Regions from separate parts of the Lysinibacillus sp. AR18-8 genome, predicted to be linked through region 3. Evidence: riboswitches for the same ligand, from Rfam matches in the RefSeq annotation. Region 3 holds a riboswitch; each other region holds the start of a gene.

Region 1 (8,422 bases), on a different contig from region 3:
TAGTTTGAATACTACAAATAAATAAAATACCCTAAAGGGTATTTTATCAAGGTGCCAAATTAATAAATTTTCTATGGTGTTCCTCGTTCAAGAAAGTTGATGCACAAATTTGCTATACTAACGGTAGTAGGAAATGGAAATGGCACAGGGGGTGACACTGTTGATCTTTTTGAAATTTTTAACCCAAATCCTCATAGTATCGGGTTTGATTTATATTGTGAGTGGACGATTAATTGGCTCGAATATTAATTTTGTGCGAAGAGTGCTGTCAGTCGTTATTAGTGTGACATTAACCTCTTTTGTGTACTGGTATTCTTATCTACGCCATACAGATTTTTTATCAGAAACGATGATGCAAACAGTAACTGAGGTAAGCACACTGATTTGGATCGGTAGTATGCTACTAATTTCGATGTTGCTTTATTTGGTATTTGAGCTTTTTGACCCTAGTGGCATTACGAATGGAGATCGCCGTCACGGCCAAAAATCTTTACTATTGCGATTGCGTAGCTATTGGCGACAGCAGAAACGCCTGCGTCAGGTATTAAAAATTGCTGTTACAAACGGTGTCGTACAAACGATTAAATATGCGAGGCAACGAGAAAATGAAAAAGAACTTGCAATTGCTTTGCGCGCAACGTTAGAACAATGTGGTGGGATTTTCATCAAATTTGGCCAGGTACTTTCCACACGAAAAGAGCTTTTTTCACCTATTTTTATTGATGAATTAGAAAGGCTTCAACACCGAGTAAGGCCTTTATCAGAGGAACAAGTGAAACAAATTTTAGAGAGATCTCTTCCGCAATCAATGGACGAAATATTTAGCCAATTTCAAATGGAACCCATTGCAGCAGCCTCTATTGGCCAAGTGCATAAAGCAAGGCTTAAAAATTATGAAGAGGTGGTAGTCAAGCTATTGCGTCCAGAAGTAAAGGGAATTATGCGCGATGACCTTGAAATTTTAGAGGAATTTGCTAATTGGCTATCCACAAAATCAACCTGGGCAGAATCATTAGGCTTTCGAGAGTTGGCTGGGGGATTTGCAGAGGGGCTACGTGAGGAGATTCATTTAGATATTGAAGTACGTAATACGCTACAGGTGAAGAATGCACTGGCGAAAAGCGATTACAAGGTTCGAATTCCTAAAATATTTACGCCTTACAGTAATGAAAATGTTATTGTGATGGAGTATATTCGTGGACAAAGTGTGGCAGATGGGGCATCTGAATTTAATCGTTTGTCGATTGATCGTAGGCAATTTGCAAGAACCGTACTCTACTCATTTTTTGAGCAGATGCTATTCTCTGGTATTTTTCATGCAGATCCACATCCAGGAAATATCCATATAGATGAAACAGATGGAACACCAGTCTTGCTTGACTTTGGCGCAGTAGGACGTTTAGGTGCAACACAGCAAGAAGGCTTAAAGTTATTCTTAATGGGCATTCAACTAAATGATTCAAGCGTTTTATATGATGGTTTAACATTATTAGTGGAAAATGCTGATCATGCAGAACGTGCGAGAATGGAGCAGGCAATCGACCAAATTTTACTGAAAATTTCCTATGTTGACCGTATACCTACTGAAGAATTAATTCACGCGCTATTTACAGTGGTAAGAGATTTTGGACTTGCATTTTATCCAGCAGTGGGATTAGCTCTCCGTTCCTTAGTGACGTTAGATGGCACATTACGGGTAATAGACCCACGTTTTGATATCTTTACTGAGGCAAAGGATTTTTCTGCTACATATATGCGTGCCTCTTTCCTTAAGCCTTTTAAAGAACCGATGGCAACTAAGGAGCGGCTGCAAGAAGAATTATCTATGCTAATACCGACTTTGCGTAAAATGCCTAGAAGAGTCGATCAGCTCATTCAGCGAGTTGAGAGCGGAAAAATCATTTTACATCATGATGTCTTTTCGGATGAACATAATTCACGTTTTATTACACATTTGTTTTCTCAATTTGTTTTGCTGCTGGTGGGTATAACTTTTGGTATTATATCTGTCGCTCTTTTAGCTATTTCACAATTTATCCACGATTCTTATGCGGTCTATTTGAACACAGCGGCATATTTAGGTTTATTTTTATGTGCTATTTTGTTAGTGAGATTATCTATACAAGCATTAAGGTCGATGAAGCAATAGGTAGGGAATTTTTTCCCTACCTTTTTCTTTGGCATCCTCAAATATTACAAAAACATTACAAAAGATCTGTTAGGTCTAATGTCGAATTAGCTAATAGTTTCTCTGTGTAGAAGAAAAATGTATTATGTAGAATAATGTAGTTTAAGTGCGAATGTTACAGAAATGTTTCGAGTTTTACTAATGTATTAAATAGACATGAAATAGTATAAAAGTTATGTAGAAAATGCTAAACTTTAAAAGGCTAAAATAAATATAAGAACATTTAATTAAAATAGAAATCGTTCAAGTGATTACATAGAATATCGAGAGCGAAATTGATAGATGAAGGGAAATGAAGGTAACGTGGCTAAGCGTAACAAATGGCGTAAGTCGATGGTGCTAGCATTAGCACTAGCTGGCGGCTTATTATTTAATACAATTCAACCAACAGAAGTACATGCCGAAGAAACTTCTCAACAAATGATTGAGAAAAAGGCTGAAATAGATGCACAAATTAAAAAATTACAAGAAGAACTAACGAAACTACAACAAGAGATCGACGCAAAAGTAAAGGTATTTAAACAAGTACAAGCAGATATTAAAGAAGTGGATGCTAGTATTGTTGAAACACAAAAACGTATCGAGCAACGTTCAAAAATTTTAAGTGAGCGTATGGCTGCATACCAAGCGCAAGACAACACTGTAGGTGTTTATTTAAATGTAGTGCTTGAGGCAAAAAGCTTTGCAGATTTAATGGATCGTGTCGTAGCGGTAAAAACATTAATGGATGCTGACCAAGAATTAGTGGATCAACAGGAAGCAGATAAAGCAAGCTTAGAGCAACAAAAAGCTACATTAGATGAAAAACAAAAGGAACTTCAAAAACAATTCCAAGAGCTTCAGCAAAAAGAAAGTGAAATGGAAGTGAAGAAAGCTGAGAACGAAGCGAAATCACTTGCATTAAAAGCTGAAATTGCAACGAAACAAGAAGAAGAACGTTTAGAAGCAGAGCGTAAAGCAGCTGAAGAAGAGGCAGCTCGTTTACGTGCACTTCAAGCAGCTACACCAGTTATACAAGCAACTCAAAATAATGGTGGAGGCGAACCACAAAAAATTATTGTTGGGTCAGGAGCTGGCACTGTTTCTTCAGGAGATGCCATTTCAACAGCTAAACAATTCCTAGGACGTCCTTATGTTTGGGGTGGTAGCAACCCATCAACAGGTTTTGACTGTTCAGGTCTTGTACAATGGTCATATAAGCAAGCGGGTGTTTCTTTACCTCGTACAGCATCACAACAATATTTAGCAACACAACGCATTTCAGCAGGTGAAGCACGCGTTGGGGACTTAGTGTTCTTCAGCTATGGTTCAGGTGTAGCACACGTAGGTATTTATTTAGGTAATAACACAATGATCGACGCTCAAAACAATGGTGTCGTAATTGAATCACTTGATTGGTGGAATCAATACTTAGTAGGCTTTGGACGTATTCAATAGGCCTCACTAATATATAGACGGTTGAGATAAGAAAAAGGTCATCTTTGTAGAGAAAAATATACAAAGATGACCTTTTTTGTTTTTGGAATGCTATTCTTTCAAAAGAAACAAGACGACTACTTCTATTCTTGAAAAGAGACTTTCCTGCATACTAAATTGATATTAAATTTTAAAATTTACTTTGATGACACCTGTCTCTTTCAAGGCAATAAAGAAAATAATAACGAATGGGCCGACAAGTAAACCGATAATACCAAATAACTGTAGACCTATGAACATGGAAATTAATGTTGGTAAAGTGGATAAACCGATATGGTCTCCCATTAATTTAGGCTCGACTACTCGACGAATAATAAGTAAAATAGCAGCTAAGATGAATAATTTTACAGCTATAGAGGTGTTTCCCATCAACAGGTGGTAAAGTCCCCATGGCGCTAGAATAATGATAGAGCCTAGGAATGGTACAATATCTATTAACCAGATAATAATCGTCATTGTTACTGCATATTTCGGTTGGATTAATAGCAGTCCAATGAGTGTGACGCCTCCAATAATAAAGCTTACAAATAAGTGAGCCTTCATATAGCCAAATGTTGCATCTTTTAAGCGATTTAAAATAATTTTTATCTTCTTTGCTGTATTGGGCTTTAAATATTTATAAGTGATTTGCTTTAACTTAGGCAAATCAAGCATAAATAGGAATAGCGCAATCATATAAACGAGAAGACTGATAAATAGGCTGGGTATCTCTGAAAAGAAGGCAGAAACTTTGCTATAATTAAAGAAGCTTAAAAAGGATTCTTCGACTTTCTTTATGAAATCCATAGTGGTTTTTTGAAGCGAAGCACTTACTTCAGGTGGAAAGTCTTCTGTGTATTTAGAAATATTTTCTTGCATATGAAGCCACATATCTGATAGCTTGGAAATATAATAGGGAGCTTGCTTAGATAGTAAAATTATTTGTGTCATTATTTGTGTAATAGAAAGATAACAAATAATAGATATAACAATAACACTCACTATGTAAATAAAAGCAACTGCTATTTTCCGTGACATTTTCCATTTCCGTTTAAAGAACATGACAATCGGTTCTAAGAAAAATGCACTAATCCCAGCAAGTATTAAAGGCATGGACACTGGGATAACAAAATAGGCAGCTAGAAGTAGTGATATTATCACAATCAACCGAAAAATCAATTTCCTAGCATTAAATTTATTCATAAACTCACCTTCTTTGCGAAAAAAATTAAGTTAAGTGTACCATAAATCAAATTTTATTACGTTCTGAAACAATAAAGGTAGGGATGAATTATGGAAAAAGAGATTTTGCAACTTTTTAGTAATCTAACAGAGCATGATCGCGATATTCAATATGAATCTTACGAGGAATTAATGAAAATTATGCAGGAACCCGTAGATTGGACATATGCAGTTTGGGAACAGCTAATAAAAGCACTTACATACAATAATGGTTATTCTCGTGCACGTGCTGCACAAATTTTATGCGCTTTAGCTGCAAAAAGTGATCCTGAAGAAAGGGTCTTGGAGGATTTTTTAAAGATTTGGGCTGTGACTTACGATGAACAATCTGCTACGGCAAGGCATGCATTACAAGCAATTTGGAAAATTGGACAGGCGGGTCCAGTACAAAGAGATTTGGTTGTATCGTATCTAGCTAAAAGATTTCAAACATGTATAGATGAAAAACAGCCATCTCTTATTCGTCAGGATATTATTATGTCATTTAAAAAGTTATATGATCAAACAAATGACTCGAAATTATTAGATATTGCCCATCGTTTAATTAATGAAGAACAAGATGCTAAATATAAAAAGAAGTATAAGTCAGCCATCCGTTCAAAGTAGCGAGGTGGTGTTTTTTTGTGCAAATTCTTTGATGAACGATAGAATAGTCAACTATAATGAATGAAAAAAGGGGATTATGCATGAGCATTTATAATTATCTAGTTCGGAAGCCTAATGGCGAAATTTTATCGATGGAAACATATCGTGGAAAAACAATGTTAATTGTTAACACGGCAAACCAATGCCGATTTACATATCAATTTGAAGACTTACAGAAAATGTATGATAAATATGGAAAAGAGAATTTTGTAGTTCTTGGATTCCCTTGTGATCAATTTGGCCATCAAAATCCTGAAGATGGGGAGGAAACTAAGCATCTATGCAAGGTAAACTATGGGGTCACATTCCCGATTTTTGAGCTTGTACAGGTAAATGGAGAGGCTACCCATCCACTCTTTAATTATTTAAAGCATGAAGTGGATTACCGAGAGTTTGGGAAGGCAAGTATGCAGGAGAAAATGTTGGCAGAAGCAATTGTTCAACTTGCCCCAAGCTTTTTAGATGGTCGTAATATTCGCTGGAACTTTACAAAATTTCTAGTAGATGCTAATGGTAAGACCGTCGCACGCTTTGAACCAACAGATTCACAGCTCGATATTGAAAAAGCAATTGAAACACTATTATAGTAAATTTCTTAATAATGTAAAAATTTGTTAGGGTTTTCTCTTCAAGTAGAAATAATGCTATATTTTAAAACTGTGTACAGCTATTTTTTCTGAAGCATATATGATAAACTGCTTTACAAATGAAATATTCTTGCAGAATAAAGGTGCTAATTAGCATAATCGGGAATCCGGTGAAAAACCGGAGCTGTTTCCGCAACTGTAAGTGCAGCCATTATAAAGATTTACCACTGTCTCAAAGAAGATGGGAAGGTCCTTTATAACACATTCGTTTCATGTGACGAACTGTACAAGCCAGGAGACCGACCTTTATTTGAACGTATAAAAACTTCTCGGAAGCTAGGAGGATATACGGCAAATACATAGGCTTTGTCTAGTTTGATGGCTCATTATGTTATTTTTGTCGTTCCTTTGCAAAAAGGAGCGACTTTTTTATGCCTTTCAAATAAGAATTTTTCATTATAGAAAATAGGGGGGAAGCAAGTGAAAAAAGATGCCCGTTATTCTTGTTATCCATTTATGCGTGAGAAAGCTTCAACGGTCGATTTTGAAATTCGAACAGATAGCCTGACAACACATCTAGGAGTTGCATTAGCTGCGGTAAAAAAAGAGGATGTTCAAGTTGTTGCTGAGGATTTATTGCTTATGTTACCTATGGCTTATCATGTGAATGGCTCAGTACGTGGGAAATTAGCAGTAACTGAAGAGGATTTATCTTGGTTAAGTGAACGTTATGATTTTTACGTTCGCCATGTGAAGGAAGAGATTCAAAGTTTTGTTTTACCTCAAGGAACAGAGGCTGCTGCAGCCTTACATCTTTGTCGCAGTGAGGCAAAAAAATCATATCGTACTTTACACAAAGTATCAGAAGAACGAGAGGTTCCAGCTATTCTTTTCGATTACCTTGGTTTATTAGCTAATGTATGTTTTGTCATGGCTGTTTTTATGAATCAGCAAGCTGGAATAGCGGAAATACCGTTTATTAGTAAATCCTACCCAATGAAAAAGAAAAAGGAGAATAACAATGAAAAAAGTATTTAATTTCCAATGGCTATCAGTGTTCTTACTTGCACTGGTATTAGCAGGCTGTGGCACTGCTGAAGATACAAAAAATAAAGATGCTTCGCAAGATACACAACAAGCAGAGAAAACAAGCTATAAAGTGACAGATGACCGTGGAGTGGAAATAGCGTTTAATGAAGTACCAAAAACAGTTGTATCTTTACAACCAAGTAATACTGAAATTTTGTTTGCTTTAGGTGTTGGCGATAAAATTGTAGGAGCAACTGAGTACGATACTTACCCAGAGGAAGCACAAAAAATTGAACGTGTCTCTGATACTACGAACTTTAACAGTGAAAGAATTATAGCGTTAAAGCCAGATGTTGTCATTGCTTATACAATCGGTGATAAGGATGCCCTAAAGCCGCTTGAGGACGCAGGAATTAAAGTGTTTGTTATTCAATCTGCGACTACTTTCGACGATGTTTATGGAGATATCGAACAAATTGCTGCTGTGATGGATGTTGCTGATAAAGGAAATAAATTAAACGAAGAGATTAAAGCGAAAATTGCTGAAGTACAAACGAAGGTGAAGGATGTCAAAACGCCGAAAAATGTTTATTTAGAGGTTAGCCCTAAGCCAGACATATATACAGCAGGCTCTAGCACTTTCCAGCAAGAAATATTAGATGCAGCTAATGTTAATAATGTTTTTTCTGACTTGAATAGCTGGGCAAAAGTGAATGAGGAAGATGTTATTGCGAAAAATCCAGATGTTATTTTAACAACAGTAAACTATACAGAAGATCCAATAGGAGAAATTCTTGGACGAGATGGTTGGAATACTGTGAAAGCTATTCAAAACAAAGCGGTATTGTCCATTGATACAGATATCTCTAATCGACCTGGTCCGCGTATTGGTGAAGCTGTAGAATTAGTAGCGAAGGCTGTGTACCCAGAGTTATTTAAATAAGAAATATTTCCATGCTAGCTGTCAGCCATTCAGCTAGCATTTTTTATGTGGTTTAAATTATTACCTAGCGTGAAAATTGGAATTAATGTAGTTTGTTCTTTAAAATAAAAGTAAGTATGCTTGATAATCTTAGGAGGTGTAGTGATTGGAGCAATTAGAGACAAAGATAATTCCATTTGAAGCAGTCTATAATTTCCGAGACATGGGTGGATATAAAACAAAAGATGGGCGTAGGGTAAAGAACGGTTTATTTTACCGCTCAGCTGCCCTTGGAAAAATGACACTGGCGGATAAAGAGCTATTTGAAACGTTAGGGATTAAAACCATTTTTGA
Region 2 (8,358 bases), 180 kb from region 3:
CCAAGGGATGAAATAATATCATTTAGCTTGCCTCGAACTGTTGGATACGAAACCCCCAGTTCCTTTTCAACCTCTTTAATATTTCCTCGGCAGGTTAAAAATACTTCCACAAAATGAAGCTGATCCTGTGATAAGGATGCTAGCTTCGACAATTCAAACTCATTTTCAATGGTCGTGTGACAATGAGAACACTGTAACTTCGTAATTTTTAATGTTTTACTGCAGACAGGACAATTTGTGATTACTTGATAAGCCATAGTGAACTCCTTCCTTTAAGTTAAGCTGATTATATAATAAAGAAATTAAAGATGTAAATAATAAAATTAATAATTTTAATTAAAAAATAAATAAAATTAATATCTCGATTAATTTTATTTATTTTTGTTTCTATATTGCTTTAAAAATTAAGAAAACGCCATTTTTAATTTCTCAAAATGGCGTTTCTGTTTAATTGGGTCTATCCTTCTTTTTTCTTTCCCGCGGGTGTGATGGCAAAATTGCATTGTATAACGCTTGTGAAGCGGGGTGCTGATATGTCCCATCCTTGCCTATCTCCTCCACTAGCTGACCATGCTGCATCACAAGGATGCGATCTGACATAAAACGTGTGGCCTGTAAATCATGTGAAATGAATAGATAAGCAAGCTGTAGCTCTTTTTGAAGTCTTTGCAGTAGCTCTATAATCGTCTTTTGCAAAATCATATCAAGACTACTAATGGCCTCATCTAAAACAATCAGTTTCGGCTTTAATGCAAGAGCTCTAGCAATGTTGACTCGTTGCTGCTGTCCCCCACTTAGCTGTGAGGGATAGTTTTGAGCCATTGCCCACTCTAACTCTACACAGTCTAGTAATTCCCTTACTTTCTGTTGTCGCTCTGCTTTGCTAAAATGCTCGAAATTCAAAAACGGTTCTTCGAGTATTTCGAAAATCGTCTGTTTTGGATTAAATGAATGATAACTATTTTGAAAAACAGCCTGTAAATTTCTTCGTATCATTTTTTTCTCTTTGCTGGGTGCTTCGTATAAATTGACACCTTGAAAGATCAGCTCTCCGTTTGTTGGTCGTTCAATCCCTAAAATAATGCGCCCTAATGTGCTTTTTCCAGAACCACTTTGACCGACGATGCCAAGACATTCTCCTTCCTGAAGTGAAAATGTCACATTCTCTAATACAGGGGCTTCCTGTCCTCGTTTGAATAGAAATGGTCTTTGCGCATAGTATTTCTCAATATTTTTTACTTCTAGTAGCGTCATTTTATCACCTCATAGCATTCTCGCTTGTAAAAGTTTCTTGGTATAGGGATGCTGAGGCGCATCAAAAAAATCAAAAACATTTGCTTGCTCAACGATTTCTCCTTGATACATCACAGCCACATCGTCCGCAAGCTCAGCAATGACACCTAAATCATGCGTGACAAGGAGTATGGTAGCATCTGTTTCTGAGCGAATTTGATTAAATAGTGTTAATACTTGTTTCTGATTGATGGTATCCAGAGCAGTCGTAGGCTCGTCTGCGATGTAGAGGGAGGCCTGTATCGCCATTGACAGAGCAATCATCACTCGCTGTAGCATGCCTCCACTTAACTGGAAAGGATAGTAGGACAAGAGCTGCTCTGGCTGAGGTAAATGAACTTTTTTCAAAGCATCAAGGGCGATCTGTCTCATTTCTTTTTTTGTAAGCTTAAAGTGTGCTTTTAATGTTTCTCGAAAATGACTTTCAATCGTTTGAATATGATCAAATGCAGCGGATGGGTTTTGCAAAATCATCGAAAGATGTCTGCCACGATAAGCTCTCCATTTAGCAGCTGAAACGTTTAATAAATTTTCTTGTAGATAGAGTACTTCCCCTTGGCTGACATGGGCAAAGGACGGTAATGTTTGCATGATGGCATGGCAAAGCATGGACTTGCCACTGCCACTTTCCCCGATAATTCCTAGGACTCGCCCTTTATAAGCTGTCAGGTTGATAGAGGTTAATATATTTTTCTCCCCTATTTTGACTGTGAGGTCTATCACTTCTAAAACTTTCTCCATAACTTCCCCTTTCCTAGTCAAGCCTTTTTAAACGATTTGCTAATTGATTAAACAATAACACAACAAGGATGATGGCAAGTCCTGGATAAAGCATTAATTCAGGATGCTGTCTCATGTATTGCTTTCCTTCATTGATCATCATGCCCCATTCTGGAATCGGTGCCTGCACCCCAAGTCCGATAAAGGAAAAGCCTGCAATTTCTAAAATCACCTTCCCGATATCTAATGCGACAATCGTGACAATAGATGGCAATAGATTGGGTATATAATGGCGTCTAATTAATTGGATACCTGTAGTGCCCGTTATCCTAGCAGCTTGAACAAAGTCTTTCTCATTGATGCCAATAAACAAACCTCGGATCATTCTTGCATAATAAATAAGCTGTGTGAAAATGAGCGCTATTAAAACATTTTTTAAGCTAGGACCTAATATACCTAACAGCCCAAATGCAAGTACGAGTGTCGGAAAGGCTAATAAAATATCACATAATCGAATAAAAAGAAAATCAATTAATCCTCTTTTCAACGCTACAAAAGCACCCAGTAGGATAGCTAAAACAATAGCGACTAGCTGAATGATGAGCGCTGCACCTAAAGAATAACGAATACCTAAAAGAAGGCGTGACAAGATACACCTTCCTAAATGATCTGTACCTAATGGATAGTCCCAAGACGGGACTGAAAATTTCTTAGCAATATCGACAGCAAAAGGGTCGTGTGGCATTAAAATTGGCGCAAACAGTCCTAATAAGCCAGTAATGACAAGGAGGAATAGACTGATTAATCCTGTTAAGTTGCCACTTTTTGTTCGTACAAATTTCATTTTTAATCTCTCCTACCCTTCATCATTAGATGAGGGTCCAATAAACGATGCAATATATCTGTACATAAATTGGCAAGCACATAGATAACCGCAATAATTAACACATAGCATTGTACAACTGGATAATCCCTGTTCATAATGGATTCTATTAAGTACCTGCCGAGTCCGGGCCAGCTAAAAACCTGCTCCACAATCACGGCTCCACCTAAAAGATTGCCAAGGGTCATGCCTAGCAAGGAAGTCAAGGGAATAGCAGCATTTCGCAAAACATGACGGATAAGAATCACGGAGCTTTTTAATCCTCTTAGCCGTGCATATTGAACATATTGCTGCTGTAATTCTTCTAGGATGGTTGAACGGATAAGCTGAACGAATAATCCAATTGTTGGTAACGCCAGTGAGAAGGCGGGTAAAACTAAATGAGCAGGTGTGCCCTTCCCGTTTGTCGGAAAGAGTCCTAATTTTAAGCTAAATAAATAGAGTAATAGGAAACCTAACCAAAAGGCTGGAATCGACACACTCAATATGCTAAAGAATCGTATGATTTTATCGATGATGGTGTGCTTATACAATGCGCTTATTACTCCGAATGGAATACTTAGCCCTAAAATGAGGATAAACGCAGCAATAGCTAATTCAATGGTTGCGGGTAATTTCACGAATAGTTCATGTGCCACAGGTAATTTACTAACAAAAGATGTTCCAAAATCTAGCTGGATTACGCCCTTTCCCCATAGCAAATATTGAAGAAAAAACGACTTGTCCGTTCCCAGTTCCTCACGTAATGCCTGAATGGCTTCCTCTGTTGGCGCAACCCTTGCCAAACGTAGTATGACTTCAGCAGGCTCTACAGGAACAAAACGAATAAATACAAAGGTTAGGATGGAAACGCCTAATAAGACAAAGGGCAATGTTAAAATTCTTTTTAAACAAAAGATCCATGTTGATTCATACATGCTGTCACTTCCTACTCAATCCTATGATAAAGAGAGAGCTGTCTCTGCTAGACACACTCTCTCCTCCACTTTTATTTTTCTTTAGCCATTTGTGCATAAGGTATATCATATTCAGATGCACGTGGTGCAAAATCCTTTAGAGATGGTTGATAAATCACATTATTTGTTTCGTAAGAAATAGGGTAAAAGAGTGCCTGGTCATGAAACATCGTTAAAATATTCGTGTAAAGCTGCACGCGTTCCTGTTCATCTGTTCCTACTAATAATTGGTGAATTTTCGTATCGATTTCTTTGGCGTTTGCTAGGCCTAATTTCGCCTCGTACACACCACTAGCATTTGGTGTAGCTGATTCATTTGCAAAGCTATGTGGATCTGTAGGTGGTCCATTGGTACGCCAGAAATTAATATCCACCTGGTCATCCATCAATTTTTGAAGACCGACCATTACATCTGCCCCTTCTAAATTCAACTGAACGCCAATTTTTGCGAGTTCACCTTGCATTAATTCTGCCATTGGTTTTTGAATCGCATCGGATGCAATGTAAATCAAATCTAAAGACAACAGCTGTCCGTTTTTTGAACGAATTTTTTCACCCTTAGGTAATAACCACCCTGCCTCATCTAGCAATTGTTGGGCTTTTTCTGGATTGTATACAATAGGTGCTAAATCTATATTGGCATAAGGAATCGCATCCCAGAACAATGTGTTCGCTACTTTTTCCGTACCATGTGTAATACTGTCGACCATTTGTTCCTTATTAATAGCATATTGAATGGCTTGACGTACCTTTAGCTCAGATAATGGACCAGATTGTGTATTGAATAGCAGTGCTTTCGTAGATAAAGGCTCAGAGGTAGCAGTTTTGTATTTGCCACTGTCTTTTAAATACGTATAGTTATCTAAACTAATAATGCCACGCCCATAAATTAAATCTAATTCTTCGTTTTCAAATGCTAATGAAATAGATTCTGAGTCAGGAATAATTTTTACTTTTATTTGTTCAACTAGTGGTTTTTCTCCCCAATAGTTTTCATTGCGACTAAATAATGCATATTCGTCCTTTTTGTATTCAGTTAATACCCAAGGGCCTGTTCCAATCGGTGCTTTGATAGAATCTTGCGTCATATCATCCTTTGGGAATCCGTTATCCCCTAAAAAACGGAAAGGTCTGACGAAGGCAAGTTCGTTTAAGACTGGATAATAAGGCTCATCCAATTGCAGACGAATTGTAAAATCATCTACTTTTACAACCTCTTTCATGTGGTTAACCATGCCCATCCAAGAATGCATGTCTCGATTCGCTAAAACGGCGTCAAAGTTACGAATGACATTATCTGCATTAAATGCAGTGCCGTCTGAATATTTCACGTCTTTTCTTAGATGGAAAGTATACGAAGTTTTATCCTCAGAGATGTCCCAGCTTTCGGCGAGCTTAGGCGTAACAGTACCATCATCATTGTATTCCACCAAGGATTCATAAACCATTGCTTGGGCAGTCATTTGATTCGGTAAATATGTATGAGGATTCAATGGACCGACATCTAATGGCCAGCCAATCGTTATTATTTTTTCATCTGTTTGGTTTGCTGAGGTCTTTTCCTTTTCTTCATCCGTGCCTGTACAGCCAGCAAGTAAACTGAACGTCAGGACAAGCAGGAAAGGAAGTAAATACTTTGTCAATCTCATTTTCTGTCTCCTATCTCTATTCGTAGTACAAATACATCTACTTGTTGAAGAAGAGAAGGCATAAAAAAACCTTATTCTAAAAAAGAATAAGGACAGAAAAACCCACGATGAGCAAGTCTCCATCCATCTCCCTATCTTTCGTAGATCATCAATGAATCTTCTTACAAGCAGGCATTCTGGCTCATGAATCATCATTTTGTTTCACCTTCCCAAGTACTCCTCAGTGGTATTTGAAACAAAACTCCTCATTTACAGCTGCGGGACAGCATGGGATTTTCACCCATTTTCCTTTTAATTGAATGAAAGACGATTTCACTCAAACTTGTAATGATTGCTATGAAATTAGTAATAAACATAACATGCTCGCATGTTCACGTCAATTTTACTTTCTGAAGATAATATATATATCGACGTAACATATAAAGACTAGGGATTTACCCTAGTCTTCGTTATTGGAGAGTAGATGTGGTAGATTAAAAATCATTTCGTTAGCTTGATGTAGATTGCTGTACAGCTTGACGCAACGTTTTAGTAGCAGCAACCATATTCGCTAAAGCTGCAACGGTTTCATCTTCTTTTCTCGTTTTTAAGCCACAATCTGGATTCACCCAGAATTGATAACGGTCCAGCACCTGTAGACTATCTTTCATAATAGCGAGCATTTCATCCTCGCTTGGTACACGAGGGCTATGAATATCATAGACGCCTAAGCCAATTCCTTTTTTATAGGGCTGTGCTTGTAGTGAGGTAATAAGTTCCCCATGACTTCGTGATGTTTCTATGGAAATCACATCTGCATCTAGTGCGCTAATTGGTTCGATGAAATCATTAAACTCGCAGTAACACATATGTGTATGGATTTGTGTTTCATCTTTGACACTAGATGTCGCAAGCTTAAAGGAATTGACAGCCCACTCTAAGTAAGCCCCCCATTCCTCCTTTCTAAGCGGTAAACCTTCTCTTAACGCTGGCTCGTCCACTTGAATAATTGATATACCTGCGTTTTCTAGTGCTTCCACCTCTTTACGGAGTGCTAATGCAATTTGATAAGCGACATCTTTACGGGACAAATCATCTCGCACAAAGGACCAATTTAATATTGTTACTGGCCCTGTCAGCATGCCTTTTACAAATCGCTTCGTTAGGCTTTGGGCATAGGCGGATTCTTTTACGGTAATTGGTGAAGCCCATGCAACATCTCCATAAATGATCGGAGGCTTCACACAGCGTGATCCATATGAAACAACCCACGCTTTCTCTGTAAAGGCAAAGCCAGTCAGCTTTTCACCGAAATATTCGACCATATCTGTACGCTCAAATTCACCATGAACAAGTACATCGATATCTAATTCCTCTTGTATGGAGATCCAGCGCTTTGTTTCGTCTTCTAAAAATGTTTCATAGGCTTCATTCGATAATTGATTCTTTCGCCACGCATTACGATTTCTTTTCACTTCATCTGATTGCGGGAAGCTACCGATTGTAGTTGTTGGAAACAGCGGTAATCCTAAGGCTTGTTGTTGGATCGTTTGTCGCTTCGTAAAATTACTGTGTCGTTCAAAATCTTGCTTTGTCACAGTTTGAACGGCTTGATGAATTAACTTATTTTGGCGGATTGGATGATTTTTTAGAGCCTCAATCGCCTTCATACTTTCTGAAAAATTATGTTGTAAGGAACCATCTTTATCTCGTCTATATTTAGTCAGCCCCGTGATTTCTACGATTTTCTCATCTGCGAAGGCCAGAGACTGCTTTAAAACAGGGTCAAGTTCATTTTCAAGAGAGGTTGTGATTGGAACGTGCTGTAGGTTACTTGATGGTTGAATCCATAGTTCAGCAGCATGACTTAGCTGTTCAATGGCTTGAATTGTCGCATTGACCTCCGCCAGGTTTGAACGCCAAATATCACGGCCATTCACTACCCCTATTCCTAATACTTTATCCTGCGGGAAACCAAATTGACGAAGTGACGCCATATTTCCTTTATAGCCATGAACAAAGTCCAAACCGAATCCTTGAACAGGCAATGTACTTAATGCTTCATAGGCACTTAAAGCTTCGAAATAAGTCTGTAGCATTATTTTAGCCTCAGGAACGGCAGTGGCTAACTGGTCATACATTTCTTTCACCAGCTTTATCTCTGCTGGATCAAGTGTTAAGACGAGGGATGGCTCTTCTAGCTGAATCCAAGTGGCACCTGCATCCACTAATTCTTTTAATACCTGCGTATAGAGTGGTAATAAAGCTAATAAGTACTCAACCTGTGTTAATTTGTTGTAGCCTTTCGTTAACTTATAAAATGTATAGGGACCAATTAGTGTCGGCTTCGCAATGATACCGAAAGTTTCCTTCGCCTCTAAAAAGTCGGCTAACACTTTATTTTCTGTTAGTTGTAAGGCTTGTCCCTCATACTCTGGAACAATGTAGTGATAATTTGTATTAAACCATTTTGTCATTTCACTAGCTACGGCTGTTTTGTCTCCTCTTGCTACACTGAAGTAGGTATGAAAATCGACTTTACCACCTTGCCAGTTAAAGCGCTTTGGAACTAAACCAAACATCAAAGCTGTATCTAACATTCTATCGTAAAACGTAAAGTCGCCAACTGTCACCATATCGATTCCAAGTTGCAGCTGCTTGTTTATTCTTGATAAACGGATTTTCTTTAATTTTTCCTCAAAGTCCTCCTCAGAAAGTTCATTGCGCCAAAATGCTTCTAGTGCTTTTTTCCATTCGCGTTCCTCCCCTATATAGGGATAACCGATCAATGTACTTGTATAGTTCATGTTTTTAAGCTCCTTTTTTAGAAAAAATAAAAAGCCATTCTCCTATTAGGAAAATGGCTGCATGTTAAAAT
Region 3 (8,422 bases):
GGATGACTGGATGAAAAGAAATTAATTATAGTTATTATGGTATAATTAGCATTATTTGGTATAATGGGAATAGTCCATTATATTGTAGGGGTGATAGTTGTGAAAAATACAATGGTACTTCTAGTAGATGAATATGATCGACAGCAAAGCGAGCCAGAACAAAGCATGGGTTCTGTGCAACATGCATATTCTTGTAACAAGATCGAATTGTCGCAGCAGCAAATTCAAGAAATGATGCAAATCATCGAAGAGATTCGTTTGAAAGGTTATAAAGATACACTATAAATGTAAGCGCCTCCTAAGCTATAATGGCTATGGAGGTGTTTTTTTATGAACGTTATTTTTATCGATTCTTATTCTGGGGAAGAGCTGCTACATATGGTGTCACAAGATGTAGCAGGCATTTTGGCAGCAGCGCAAGGAGAAAGTGTGACATTTCCTGTAGGTCACTTTAAATATGAATTTCATAATTTAGATTTTTATGAGGACAACGGTCAAATACGACAGGAATTAGTCATTTACGTAAAAAAAATATAAGCGATACATTAGCAACAGCATAACGGGGAACAATATATACAGGTGACAGGGCTTGACTTTTTTCTGCACCTGTAACTATAATAGTTACAACAGGTGGTGATACATATGGTGAACAGTCGATTTTCGGTGGCGATCCATATTCTTTCGCTCATTGCTACAACCTCTGATAAAAGTCTCCTTACGTCCGATTTTATAGCTGGAAGTGTGAATACCAATCCAGTAGTCGTAAGAAGAATGATTGGTGTGCTAAAAAAAGCAGGCTTACTTTCTTCTCATTCTGGCATGGCTGGCTATGAGCTATTAGTAGAGCCAAAGGATTTAACACTGCTAGCGATTTATCAGGCAATTGATGGGCCAGAGCAGCTATTTGCCATTCATGATGAGCCCAATCCAGCGTGTGCAGTAGGTCAAAAAATCAAGCATACATTAGAGGGTGTCTATACATCTGTGTGGCTGGCAATGGAAGAGCAATTACAAGCACAGACGCTACAGGATGTGCTAGATCAGCTTCGTACTTAGACGGAGATGGTCTTCTTGTATCTAACCTGTAACTAAAATGGTTACAACTAAACCTTAGGAGGAATAAATCATGAAAATTGCCGTAATTGGTGCAACAGGAAAAGCTGGACAAAAAATAGTAGAGGAAGCGGTACAACGTGGTCATGAGGTCACAGCCATCGTTCGTTCAGCAGCAAAAGTGACAGCTGCTATTCCAGTAATTGAAAAAGATGTGTTTGATGTGACGCAAGATGATGTAAAAGGCTTCGATGTCGTTGTCAATGCATTCGGTGCTCCAGCTGGACAAGAAGATTTACATGTCAAAGCTGGTCGTCATTTGATCTCGATTTTCCAAGGTATTCCTACAAAATTAGTGGTTGTAGGGGGAGCGGGCAGTCTATTTGTGGACCCAGAGAAAAAAGTACGTGTGATGGATACACCAGATTTCCCAGCCATGTATTTAGCAACAGCGCAAAATCAAGGACAAAACCTACAGGATTTACAACAATCATCCATTACTTGGACATTTATTAGTCCATCTGCATTTTTCGATCCAGAAGGACCACGTACAGGTCACTATACAGCAGGAGTCGACCACTTATTAGTAAATGGCGCGGGGGAAAGCTATGTCAGCTATGCAGATTACGCAGTGGCTGTCGTCGATGAATTAGAAAACCCACAGCACGTTAATAGCCGTTTCACAGTAACGTCAAATAAATAATAAAATGCAACCGAGCGTAGGAAATGCGCTCGGTTTTTTGTGATTTTTTTGCTTTTTTGAAGGATTTTTTTCGTTTACAGAAAAATGACTGTTTACAATACGACTTTTATTAGCTACTATCAAGTGTGAGTATTACATAAAAGGAGACGACAATAATGTCAACACAACGAATAGAAAAAGATTTTTTAGGTGAGCGCGTATTACCAGCAGAGGCGTATTACGGAATTCAAACACTACGTGCTACGGAAAACTTCCCAATTACAGGCTACACAATTCACTCTTCACTTATTAAAGCAATGGGGATTGTGAAAAAGGCAGCTGCATTAAGTAATATGGAAGTACACCTATTATCAAAAGAAATTGGTGAGGCAATTGTCGAAGCAGCGCAAGAAGTGATTGATGGCAAATGGGATGCTGAATTTATTGTAGACCCAATTCAAGGTGGTGCAGGTACATCCATCAATATGAATGCCAATGAAGTCATCGCTAACCGTGCCCTAGAAATTTTAGGGAAAGAAAAAGGTGACTATCACACAGTAAGCCCAAACAGTCATGTCAATATGTCACAATCAACAAATGATGCTTTCCCAACAGCTATTCATATCGCTGTGTTAAATTTAATAGATGAATTATTAGTAACGATGGATTATATGCAATCCGTTTTCCATCAAAAAGCAGAGCAATTTGCTCATGTCATTAAAATGGGACGTACGCATTTACAGGATGCCGTGCCAATCCGCTTAGGACAAGAGTTTGAAGCTTATTGCCTCGTTATCAACCGTGACATCGTACGCATTCGTCAAACTCGCCCGAATTTATATGATGTGAACATGGGTGCAACGGCTGTCGGAACAGGCTTAAATGCCTTCCCAGACTACATTAAATCTGTTGATGAGCATCTTGCTGAAATTTCTGGTTTACCATTAAAAGGTGCAACGCATTTAGTGGATGCAACACAAAATACAGATGCCTACACAGAAGTATCAGGCGCTTTAAAAATCTGTATGATTAATATGTCTAAAATTGCTAATGACTTGCGTTTAATGGCTTCTGGTCCTCGCGCAGGCTTAGGAGAAATCCTGTTACCAGCTCGTCAACCAGGTTCTTCAATTATGCCAGGTAAAGTTAACCCAGTTATGCCTGAGGTGCTGAATCAAGTAGCCTTCCAAGTAATTGGGAATGACCATACAATTTCTCTAGCATCGGAAGCTGGTCAATTAGAATTAAACGTAATGGAGCCTGTATTAGTGTTCAACCTAATCCAATCGATTAGCATTATGAATAATGTATTCCGTGCGTTTACAGAAAACTGCTTAAAAGATATTGAAGCAAATGAAGAGCGCATGAAAGAATATGTAGAAAAAAGTGTAGGCGTGCTAACAGCAGTTAACCCTCACATCGGTTATGAAGTAGCTGCTCGTCTAGCACGTGAAGCTATTTTAACAGGTCGTTCAATTCGTGAGCTTTGCATTGAAGAAGGCGTCCTAACAAAAGAACAATTAGACTTGATTTTAGATCCATATGAAATGACACACCCAGGTATTGCGGGTTCTAGTATCATGAAATTAAAATAAAACGAGCAATGATGGACTGTAGACATGCCCTAAAAGGCTGTCTATAGTCTTTTTTTGTAGACCTTTTCTCATATAAAATAGAGCGTATCCTTATGTATTTTAGGATTATTCAACTATAATAATGGTATGGAAGACATATTTTAGTTGGGGGAATTTGTAATGAGTTTACGAAAAAAGAGTTTACTTGGCTTTTCCGTTTTAAATGTTTTAATGATCGTTATTTTATTTATCGATTTAGCCAATGTAACGACATTAGATTGGTTTTCTACCGTGTTAACGATTGTAGGCATCGCTATTACACTATCTTACACAGTGTATGTCCACTACAAAGTGATACAGCCTATCAAACAAATCACAGAGGCTGCACAAGGAATTACGGCAGGTCAATTAGATACCGTTGTCATTGAGGTTCGTGATAATGATGAAATTTCTCAACTAGCACAATCCTTTTTAGAGATGCAGGAACAATTACGAACAATGACACAAAAAATTGCGCACAGCTCTACAGATTTATCGGCAAGCATCGAGGAATTATCTGCGAGTACGAATGAAATTACGCTTGCTGTGGAAGAAGTAGATCAACAAATGGAGAAGACGTCAGAGGGCTTGAAGCAAGCAGCACAATCGGCTAATGATAGTGCTAAATCTATGCAAGAAACCGTTGATGGCATTGAGCGAATTACAGTAGCCACACAAGATGTGTTTGTGCATGCGAAAGATGCTAGCGAGATAGCAGGAAATGGTGCAAATATTTTACATGTGGCAAAAGAGCAAATGCAATTTATTTCCTCTTCAACAGAAAAAACAAGTGGATTGATGCAGCAATTATCCCTTAAAATGTCAGATATTAAATCAATGACAGATATGATTACTACCATTACAGATCAAACAAATCTACTAGCATTAAATGCGGCCATAGAAGCAGCACGCGCTGGGGAGCATGGTAAAGGCTTTGCCGTTGTAGCTGAAGAAGTGCGTCAATTAGCAGAACAATCAAAGCACTCTGCTACGCAAATTGTGGATTTAGTTGTAGGAATAGAAAGTGATACAAAACAAGTAGCCTCATCAGTAGAAGCTGATTTGAAAAATGTTCAACAAGGAGTGTATGTCATTGACGAAGCGACAAAATCATTTGGCACAATTTCACAGCATGTTAGTCAGATGACAAGTCAGCTGGAGGATATTTCGACGACAGCTGAGCAGCTTTCAAGTAGCGCCAATGAAGTGGCATCCACTGTGACAACCATCGCAGCTGGCATGGGCAAGCTATCGAATTATACAGAAGCTGTTTTACATTCAATGGATGAGCAAACAGCCTCAATGCAAGCAGTTAATCATGTCACACAGGATTTAAGTGTCCAAGCGGATAACTTACAAAAGTTAACTAACCAGTTTCAGGTTTAGGCAATGAAAAGGTATGTTGCTAGGTTTTTAAGCCCTAAATAAGCCTTTTCATCAATACTACGAAAAGCCGCACAATGGCACTAATTGACCATAAAAACACTTTCCTAGAATACATGGAAAGTGTTTTTATGGTCGAACCAGCGCAATTAGTTTCCCAGTGAACTCCTCAGATAGTGTGTAGATCGTATGCGTATCCTAGACATGCATCAAACTACTGTTTTGACCTTTATCACCTAACCAAAGATGATAGCCATATTTGTTTCCTGCCTTATCCACTATTTGTACATCATATTCTGGCGAAGCCATATTGACAATACCCTCGTCTTTGACAGCTGTTGCAATGGCTTGTTGGAATAGTGTAAGTGATTCTTCATCCGTATATTCTTTAAAAAAATCAGTGTTCACCTTGTTAAATTTAGCACCAATAGAAATGCTGACCTTAGCTAATTCTTCATCTGGTTTTTCATTACATCCTAGTAAAACAACGGCTAGTAGAGACACTAAGGCAGCTATCATTATTCGCAACCACTCACCCCCTTTATAGGCTAAATAATACCACCATTTCCTGTCGTAGCTCTCACTTCTTTGTAATACATTAAATAAACGAGAGTGAAAGGGGACAGATAGTGGGCTTATTTGATGGATTGATCGGCAATGCAAGCGAGGTGAATTTAGAAAAACTACAGGAGGAGGTCCATAATTTATTAATTCCAAACGAGACAGTCAAGAACGCCTATAAAATTATTAGAGACACGTTTATTTTTACCAATAAACGATTGATCCTCATTGATAAGCAAGGAGTGACTGGCAAGAAAACAGAGTATCATTCCATTCCCTATAAAAATATCGTTCATTTTTCAGTCGAAACAGCTGGAACATTTGATTTAGATGCAGAGCTTAAAATATGGGTGTCTGGCAGTCCATTACCGATTCAAAAAAACTTCAATAAGGCGACAAATATTTATAAGGTGCAAAGCGTCTTAGCACAGTATGTGTTGGGGACGTAATGAAGGTGCTAATAGTACATGTGCACAACCAAAAGCCCGCAAATATGCGAGGCTTTTTTGTCGTGCCAGAAGAGGACGGCGTAAGGGATTTTAAGTCGGCTTCATGATTACGGTAGGCTCGAAAATACTGATAAGCGTAAATAAGAACGCCTTGCCGAAGTCTTATTCAAAGACAATCATTTCTCCAACTTCTTTAAACCCGAAGCGTTTGTATATATTCTTTCCATCCTCTGATGCCTGTAAGACTACGGGCTTTCGCTTATCAATTGTTTGACTGAGTAGGAATTGAAACATCTCACTGCCATACCCCTTGCCCCTATACGCATCTTTTGTCATCACATCATAAATCCCATAGCTATGTTTACTGTCTATTAATAATCCCGTAGCGATAGGTATTTCCTTTAAACAGCCAATAAACATTCGAGCATTTGATGCTAACTTTTCCTGTGAGAATTTATGAAAATAAGTTTCTAATGCTTCTCTTTCTGCTGTTTCTCCAAATAAACTTAGAAAAACTTCCTTATATTGTAGAAGCTCTTCCTTGTTGCTTACTTCTGTGATGGTAAGATGATTGGAAATTCGTGGACCTGTGTGAAGTGTATGGTCAAGCTTCATCATCATATTTCGTTCAGCTTCCTGTAAATTGCAGTCTTTTATCAGCTGTATCCAATCATCGCTTAGATAGTTGGCATCCACCCACGTGTTGAAAGGAAGTTTATTAACAATGAAATGATTAATCCTTTGTTTAAGATGATTTTCCTTATGAATCATAGGCGATTTCACTACTAGCAAATTAAATGTATCAGTTGGAATATTTGTATTGGCTATGACAAAATGAGCTTCCTCTATAATTTGTCCAGAAACAGCTTGAGTAAATAGTTTCATTTTTTCCTCTAAATTACTCGTCACTAATTGTTGACTTGCTTTCATATCTTTCATCCTTTCACTATTAGTAGTGCGCACTATCTTTTATTATAGAGTCATTGAAAGATTAAAAATACTGAGTTCACCGTTTTTATATCCTCCCATAATTTTCAGAAAACAATCAGGCACGAAAAGCAAGGATGATTAGTAGTTTGGAAAATATTGTGATATTTGACTTTAGAAAAACACTACTTTACAATTGATTTTAGTAATCTAATAGGAATGTGCATATACTCATTCCTTTGACAACTGAATAGCGTGTAGTAATAGGTGCAAATTGCGTGCAATTTGCTTAAAAGGGAAGTCGGTGCAAATCCGACACTGTCCCGCAACTGTAAATGTGAGCGACTTTTCAGTATCCACTGTCTTTGGACGGGAAGGAGAAAAGAAGCGATGATCATGAGTCAGGATACCTGCCTGTTACGAGTACACACCATAAACCTACGAGGAATAGGAGGTGGCATGTTGACAAAACAGAATGCTCTGTTCGTCACAGTACGTCAAACGCCCATAGTAAATGAAAGGGTTCACAATCGAACTCGTTCACACATACTTAGGGTTTGTTTGGCATTGTGTGATGAAAGAAGATAAAATGAAGGATTTCCTCAAAAGTAGGGAGTCCTTTTTGTTTTGAAAATATGTACGCAAAGGGGATGCACGTATGACAAATATTCATGTAACGACAACGTTGGAAACGCCTTATGAAGATCTGAACATTTGTAAGCAACCACGAACAGAAGTTGCCAAGAAAGCGAAAACAAGAATGGTGGTCGAGTCTCTGATCGATCAATTATTAGCAACGAAGCTGATTCGCAATGATCGCTTCTTTGAGCAAATCTTATATAATAAAGAAATTATTTGGATACAAAATGGGGATGTGGACGGTCATCTTTTAGCGAAAGCAGCCATAGCAGATGAACTAAAAACAAAGACGAATAGTTTTATGATGTACATGCCGACCAATCCGATTGTCTATGAGGTCAACGGAGAAGCGTATCACTTAATTACGCGCATTGATTCTACACGCGCAAAGCCCAACCTCGACCGTCTATCATTGGAGCCAAAGCCTGTTTTAAGTGCCGCTCGTGTCAATGACTTATTATGCTCGATTGTCATGCGCTTTTACGAAACATATTTATATGATTTAGCATCTCATCATGACAAACTCATTGCATTTGTGCAGCAGGAATATGCCCAATTTATTGAAGCGGTGCAAGCGTTAAATGATTATCATTTCAACTGGCATCCACGTGGCAACGGTCACGAGCTTTTACTGCAATTAATTGATCATCTACAACTATTAAAAAGTCAACCTGGTAAGGTACTAATTGATTTTACGAACAAGCATGACTATGTAATAGTTGAACCCGCATATTTGTTGGACAATCCAACAAAGAAAGCTGTCGGTGCACTATAAAAACAAGCCCTCCATTTTTTGGAGGGCTTGTAATATCTTATGGCAGGGTAGAGATATATTGATGCCCAAGCAAGAAATACCCGCGCTAGAGCGATGGATACCCGTGGAAGCCGAGGAAATACCAGAAGTGCCCACCCTACAGGCAATGCATGGCTGCCTGTGCTTCTTGCCATGGAACCGAATATCCTTTGCCCTTAGCACAAAAGATACTAGAGGAACTATACTCAGGGTCGGCATTTTTATCGTAGCCAATCTGTGCAATCACATCCTCTGTATTATGGCACACATCATAGCCATCAAATTGGAGTGTGAGTGCACCTTTCCCATTTGTATAGGCGGC

Evidence for each region. Region 3 has a riboswitch for cobalamin ahead of BFM98_RS06120 (hypothetical protein). Riboswitches for the same ligand answer to the same signal wherever they lie in the genome.
Region 1: another riboswitch for cobalamin. It lies ahead of BFM98_RS17100 (hypothetical protein); the one in region 3 lies ahead of BFM98_RS06120 (hypothetical protein).
Region 2: another riboswitch for cobalamin. It lies ahead of nikA (nickel ABC transporter substrate-binding protein); the one in region 3 lies ahead of BFM98_RS06120 (hypothetical protein).

Annotation. Positions count from the first base shown of each region.
Region 1 covers NZ_MDGU01000023.1:158,901-167,322, forward strand. Annotated here, with positions in the region: gene BFM98_RS17075 (ABC1 kinase family protein) at 161-2,149, shown strand; gene BFM98_RS17080 (C40 family peptidase) at 2,492-3,625, shown strand; gene ytvI (sporulation integral membrane protein YtvI) at 3,788-4,846, opposite strand; gene BFM98_RS17090 (hypothetical protein) at 4,937-5,491, shown strand; gene BFM98_RS17095 (glutathione peroxidase) at 5,572-6,117, shown strand; cobalamin riboswitch at 6,242-6,439, shown strand; gene BFM98_RS17100 (hypothetical protein) at 6,598-7,155, shown strand; gene BFM98_RS17105 (ABC transporter substrate-binding protein) at 7,139-8,089, shown strand; gene BFM98_RS17110 (tyrosine-protein phosphatase) at 8,235-8,422, shown strand, end outside.
Region 2 covers NZ_MDGU01000006.1:115,484-123,841, forward strand. Annotated here, with positions in the region: gene BFM98_RS05295 (DUF2089 domain-containing protein) at 1-257, opposite strand, end outside; gene BFM98_RS05300 (ABC transporter ATP-binding protein) at 448-1,254, opposite strand; gene BFM98_RS05305 (ABC transporter ATP-binding protein) at 1,264-2,034, opposite strand; gene BFM98_RS05310 (ABC transporter permease subunit) at 2,048-2,857, opposite strand; gene nikB (nickel ABC transporter permease) at 2,860-3,813, opposite strand; gene nikA (nickel ABC transporter substrate-binding protein) at 3,885-5,501, opposite strand; cobalamin riboswitch at 5,651-5,842, opposite strand; gene metE (5-methyltetrahydropteroyltriglutamate--homocysteine S-methyltransferase) at 5,990-8,287, opposite strand.
Region 3 covers NZ_MDGU01000006.1:291,381-299,802, reverse strand. Annotated here, with positions in the region: gene BFM98_RS06165 (hypothetical protein) at 112-285, shown strand; gene BFM98_RS06160 (hypothetical protein) at 331-537, shown strand; gene BFM98_RS06155 (Rrf2 family transcriptional regulator) at 643-1,056, shown strand; gene BFM98_RS06150 (NAD(P)-dependent oxidoreductase) at 1,127-1,756, shown strand; gene aspA (aspartate ammonia-lyase) at 1,912-3,330, shown strand; gene BFM98_RS06140 (methyl-accepting chemotaxis protein) at 3,490-4,734, shown strand; gene BFM98_RS06135 (YhfM domain-containing protein) at 4,930-5,250, opposite strand; gene BFM98_RS06130 (PH domain-containing protein) at 5,361-5,741, shown strand; gene BFM98_RS06125 (GNAT family N-acetyltransferase) at 5,904-6,671, opposite strand; cobalamin riboswitch at 6,917-7,100, shown strand; gene BFM98_RS06120 (hypothetical protein) at 7,327-8,082, shown strand; gene BFM98_RS06115 (elongation factor G) at 8,219-8,422, opposite strand, start outside.